Linked DNA regions of Parabacteroides timonensis. The protein of the gene in region 2 interacts with the protein of the main gene of each other region in a pairwise test. Links are inferred from orthologs where the notes say so. Each region holds a gene or a part of one and is shown on either strand. Other genes may lie near its edges.

Evidence for each region. Proteins that work in one complex are often made in the same cells at the same time.
Region 1: the proteins of rsfS (region 2) and BQ7394_RS07195 interact in binary tests that used the Escherichia coli proteins (3 or more experiments, as listed by UniProt). The link is inferred for Parabacteroides timonensis from one-to-one orthologs.

Annotation. Positions count from the first base shown.
Region 1 is NZ_LT669940.1:1,666,326-1,669,226, forward strand. Bases 80-2,901 are described here. They hold BQ7394_RS07195 (ATP-binding protein), read left to right. Parts: upstream 80-845; coding sequence 846-1,958; downstream 1,959-2,901. Other genes in these bases: BQ7394_RS07190 (DUF4132 domain-containing protein), read left to right, coding at 80-837; BQ7394_RS07200 (DUF5682 family protein), read left to right, coding at 1,919-2,901. Outside these bases: more of BQ7394_RS07190, read left to right, coding at 1-79.
Region 2 is NZ_LT669940.1:1,332,638-1,335,665, forward strand. Bases 26-2,974 are described here. They hold rsfS (ribosome silencing factor), read right to left. Parts: upstream 1,706-2,974; coding sequence 1,346-1,705; downstream 26-1,345. Other genes in these bases: ftsH (ATP-dependent zinc metalloprotease FtsH), read right to left, coding at 26-1,316; BQ7394_RS05875 (helicase associated domain-containing protein), read right to left, coding at 2,042-2,974. Outside these bases: more of ftsH, read right to left, coding at 1-25; more of BQ7394_RS05875, read right to left, coding at 2,975-2,995. UniProt on the Escherichia coli protein: Functions as a ribosomal silencing factor. Interacts with ribosomal protein uL14 (rplN), blocking formation of intersubunit bridge B8.

The sequences.
Region 1 (2,901 bases), 330 kb from region 2 along the record:
GAGAAACAAAAGACGATCAAGTCCATGCCAGCTCCCGGAGCAAACGACGATGCAGTAAAAGCAACGGCTGCCAAAAAAGAATTTTCCGAATTAAAGAAACAGATCAAAGCCACTGTACAGTCACAGACCAACCGTCTGGAGAAAGTACTTATGAACGGACGCCGCTGGACAGTCGATTCCTGGAACACGCTCTTTGTGGAAAACCCGATCATGCACCGTTTCGCTACCGGACTGATATGGGGTGTGTACGACGGGGACAAACTGACCGGCACGTTCCGTTATATGGAAGACGGCACATTCAATACGGTGGATGAAGAAGAATATACATTACCCGAAAAGGCTGCTATCACACTCGTTCACCCCATTGAACTGGAAGAAGATGTTCTTGCCGGCTGGAAGGAACAACTGGATGATTATGAAATAGTACAGCCCATCCCGCAACTAACCGCTCCTATAATTGTTTTAGGAGAAAAAGAGACGAATGGCAACAAGATCACGCGTTACAACGGTCTGATTGTCAAGTCAGGAAAGATAAGCGGTATTGCCAGGAAGCACAACATGGTACGCGGAGAAGTCTGGGATGCGGGAAGCTACACCTGTTATCACCTCGTGGACAAGTTTCTGAATATTGCAGCCCTGCTGAATTTCGAATACATGTACATGGGACAGGAGTATGACGATGACGTAACGCTCGGAGATGTCGTCTTGTACCGTATGGGAGAAGACCAAACGACCGAGGACGAGCCGAAGAACAACGTAATCCTCTCTCCCGAAAGCGTTCCCGCCCGTTTCCTTTGCAGCGTACTGGGTATTTTTGATGTATTGAAAGAAGAATAAGAACATCTATGGATAACAAAATACAAAAACCCTTGATGGAGATGCGGTATGCCGACGAGCTTGCCGCTCTCCGCAAACAAGATACGGGAGCCAGGCCCACCAACTGGCAACTCTCCCCACGTGCAGTCCGTGCCTTTATCCTCGGACAGAAGGAACCGATCGAACTGGACGGACGACAGATCACCATCACTCCGAAGTTCTTCGGCGACGATGCACTGGTGGAACGCTGCATTATCACCCTGGCAGGCAACCGGGGGCTTATGCTCGTCGGCGAACCGGGCACAGCAAAGACCATGTTAAGCGAATTGCTCTCTGCCGCCATCTGCGGTATCAGTACCAATACGGTACAAGGTACGGCGGGAACCAGCGAGGATAATATCAAATACTCCTGGAACTATGCACTCCTGCTGGCCAAAGGTCCGGTCAAAGAAGCACTTGTCCCCTCTCCCGTCTACATTGGTATGAAACGGGGCATTATCACCCGCTTCGAAGAGATCACCCGTTGTCCGCTGGAAATACAGGACAGCCTGATCAGTATCATGAGCGACCGGGTATTGAATATCCCCGAACTGGGAGAAGAAGGATTGCTCTTCGCCTCTTCCGGCTTTAACGTGATAGCGACCGCCAATACCCGCGACAAAGGAATCAACGAAATGAGTAGCGCCCTGAAACGCCGTTTCAACTTCGAGACCGTAGAGCCGATCCGAAGCGTGGCACTCGAAAGCCGTATCATCACCGACCAGTGCGAAGGCATGCTCGCCGCCAACGGCCTTGAAATGCCAATACAGGAAGAAGTGGTCGATATCCTCGCTTCCACATTCAATGAGTTACGCAACGGTACCTCCTTCGAGAAAGCCAAGATACAAAAGATGTCGGGCGTGATGAGCACGGCGGAAGCTGTATCCGTTTATTACCAGTCCGCCCTGGACGGCTATTATTACGGGGACGGGACAGTCAGTATGCGTTCGCTCGTGCAGAACCTACTGGGTGCCGTGATGAAAGAGAACAAAGACGATCTGCCCAAACTGAAAGATTACTTTAACGGTGTGGTCCGGTTGAAAGCCGAAAGACAAGGAGGAAAATGGAAGGAATACTACGACAACCGGACCTGGCTGAAATAGACCGCCTCTTTACCGGTAGTTTCGATATGGAAGGACAGGTGGTGTACTTTCCGGTACGTCACCACTCCCCGGCCTGTGCATTGCATCTGCGACGTACGATCGAGCGTTTCCGTCCGGAACTGATCCTGATAGAAGGCCCGTCGGACTCGGCTGAACTGCTTCCTTACATTGCCGACGAGCAGTCGGTCCCTCCCTTCTGTATCTACTACAGCTATGACGACAAGGATGGAAAAGTAAGCGAGGAAAAAGAAAAGTATCGTGCCTATTACCCTTTCCTGGCCTATTCGCCGGAGCTGGTCGCCATTCGTGAAGGGGCACGAAGCCATACACCGGTACGTTTCATCGACCTGCCTTATGCGCTCCGTCTGATAAACAAGATCGAGGAAGAACCGCAGACGCAGTTCTATTACAACGAAAATAAAGAATACGAAGTAAATACCTATACGGCTATGATTGCCCGTAAGGCAGGATGCCGGAGTTTTGCAGAGTTCTGGGAAAGCCGCTTCGAACTGGATGCTGCCAACCAGGAAACGCAGGCTTTCGTCCGCAACCTCTTCCACCTCGGTTACTTTATGCGTCTGGCAACGCCCGAAAACGAGGTCTCCCTGAAAGAAGACCGGTTACGGGAAACTTATATGGCAGAAGAAATACGGAAAGCACTACCCGACAATAAAAAGATATTGGTAGTAGCCGGTGCCTTCCATATCTCCGGACTTATGGAAGCGCTGCAATCGGACAAAAAGCCATCGCTCAAAACCTGCAACCGGGAACATGTCGCTTCCTACCTGATGCCTTATACTTTCAAGGAAGCAGACAGTAAAAGCGGTTATGCGGCCGGTATGCCTTTTCCGGCTTTCTACCAGGAAGTCTGGGAAAAGATAGAAAAGCAGAAGAAAGACCCGTTCGCCTCCACCGTCCTCGAATATATCATCAAGACAGCCCG
Region 2 (3,028 bases):
CCACCTACGATACGGTCGACAGCGTTCATAAAGTCTTCTTTCTGAACAAATTTCTTACCACTGCGGGCGGCAATTAATGCCGCTTCATTACAGACATTAGCGATATCGGCACCAGAAAATCCCGGAGTCTGGCGAGCCAAAAATTCCGTATCGACACTTTCGTCTATTTTGATAGGACGTAGGTGCACTCCGAATATCTCTTTACGCTCGTTCAGGTCGGGCAATTCTACGCTGATTTGACGGTCGAAACGTCCGGCACGAAGTAAGGCCTTGTCCAAAATATCGGCGCGGTTAGTCGCTGCCAGAATGATTACACCGCTGTTGGAGCCGAAACCGTCCATTTCTGTCAATAACTGATTCAGCGTATTTTCCCGTTCATCGTTACTGTTCATGTTTACGTTTTTGCCACGCGCACGGCCTACGGCATCAATTTCGTCAATGAACACGATACAGGGTGATTTTTCTTTTGCCTGGCGGAACAGGTCACGGACACGTGACGCTCCTACACCGACAAACATTTCAACGAAATCGGAACCGGAGAGAGAGAAGAACGGTACATCAGCTTCACCAGCTACGGCCTTTGCCAGTAACGTTTTACCTGTTCCCGGAGGACCGACTAATAAAGCTCCTTTAGGAATCTTACCTCCCAATTCCGTATATTTTTCCGGACTTTTAAGGAAGGAAACGATTTCTTCTACCTCTTGTTTGGCTTCAGATAATCCTGCTACATCCTTAAATGTTACTTTCCGGTCATTATCTTTGTCGAATAATTGTGCTTTAGCTTTGCCTACGCTGAAAACTCCACCGGGACCTCCACCTGCACCTCCGGACATTCTCCGCATCAGGAAAATCCATACGGCAATAATAAGGATGATCGGTCCGAATGAAACAAGAAAGTTCCATATGGCATCATCTCCTTCTTCGAAGCGTACTTGGGTGTCAATGTGGTTATCGGTAACCGCTTTATCGTAAAAATCGGAAAATTTGTCTGCCGATGGTATTTTTACATATACCTTCGGGTTTGTTCCTAAAGCTGAACTGTCGCTTTTAAAGACTAATCCTTTTTGTCCGCTTTTGACTGTCGCTTCAACCAGGTTTTTCTTGTTATAGACAACCATTTTGTCAAATACGTTTTCCTGAGCCAGCTTCTGAAATTCCGTCCATCCCAGTTCTTTTGACGCCGAAGAATCGTTAGTCAGATACAAAGCAATAAGCATCATGAAAATTAACCCGTACATCCAGTACAGGTTAAACCGGAACATTTTAGGCTTATTGTTCTTCGGTGTTTTATTAAACATGTCGTTTTTATTTTCCATACTTTGAATTCGATAATATTAATCCGGCTTTAGTCGAGATTCGGAATCTGGGTGACTTTAGCGTCAGACCATAGGTTATCCAGATTATAGAACTCACGTTGTTCCGGCGTAAATATGTGTACAAGAACCGTGCCATAATCCATACCTATCCATAGGGAGCTTTGATTGCCGTCGATAGATAGTGGTTTTTCACCCGCATTTCTACGCGCAAAATCCCATACTGAATCGGACAGGGCTGATACTTGGGTAGGAGTATTACCTTCACAGATAACCATGTATTGGCATACTGCCCCAGATAGCTGGGTTAAATCTACGGTTACAATATTTTTGCCTTTTTTTTCTTGTAGACCTTCTACAATTGTTTGTACTAATTCTTTTGTTTGATCCATCTATTTTTTATTGAATAATATTTCGGAGATGCAAATATACTTCTTAAATTTATTATGTACATGCTTTATCTGTTTAATATATGTATAAACCCTGTAATTTCAAAACAGGGAAAAGAAGAAAATGTTTATTTTGATGAAATTTTTTTGCTGAATATTTGCAGATATGAAAAATGTCCGTATCTTTGCACCCGTAATCGAGAAACATACTACTCGAAACAACAAAAACTGTTCTATGGTGTAATGGTAACACGTCAGATTCTGGTCCTGAAATTCCAGGTTCGAGCCCTGGTAGAACAACAAAAAGGTTTGAAATTATTTCAAACCTTTTTTTGTGTCTTATTCGTTCTTCCCTTTACCCCATTTAAATCCTATACTGTTCAATAATTGGATACGGTCATTGCTTAGTTTTCCTTTTCTTCTCAAGTATGCCATTCTCATCCACCAGGAATAAAGAGGTTTTTCTTCCTCTGTTGTTGTGGAAGGATATCGTTTGTGGGTGGTGATGAAGTCACAAAATTCGGTATATCTGCCAAACCATATTCTGTTTAACTGTTCTTCCGTACGACCATTGTTTGTTACATTGATTTCCCATTCAAAACCTAAGTCGGTTAATTTTTTAATTTGTGAAGAAGTCAGTTTACCGGTTTTGTCTGTTCCATTTTTATAGGCTCTCATTTTACTGCACCATTTGGCTAACCGTGTTTCTTCTGAGTCTGTAGCATGAGCCGGCCATCTTCCGTTGTGGATATAATATTTCTTGACCATGTTGAATGATTCATTCCAGCTTCTTTTTTTTCTGTTTTTATTCCATAAAAATCCGATAGCATCCAACATTTGAATACGTTCATCACTCAAACGACCTTGCAATATACCGTTTCTCACGCTTTTCTGGGTAGTACACCAGTTGTATAGTTTGTTCTCTTCCGGATTTGTTGAACTAGGCAATGGCCAACGTTTCTCATTCTTTACGAAATCTTTCAGTTTATAATAATTATTTTCCCACTGTTCAGTGCTTTTTTGTTGTTTATCGGCATCGATTCTGTCTACCAGCTCAATGATTTTCTCTGGTAATCTTTCGGGAAAATGATTTCTGAGATATCTGATTCGAACGATCCATTGTCCCAAAGGCAGTTCTTTCGGGTCTTTGGCAGTGGGTGAAGGCCATTTGTTGTTTTTTTCAAAAAAAGCAATAGTAGAACGATATTTATTATTTCGTTTTTTACTGACTTTATTTGGTTTACGTGTTTTACGAACTTTGCTTTTTTTATCAATCTTACCTCTTGGTTCCATCTAACCTTTTTATTTTATCAATGTTTTTTATAT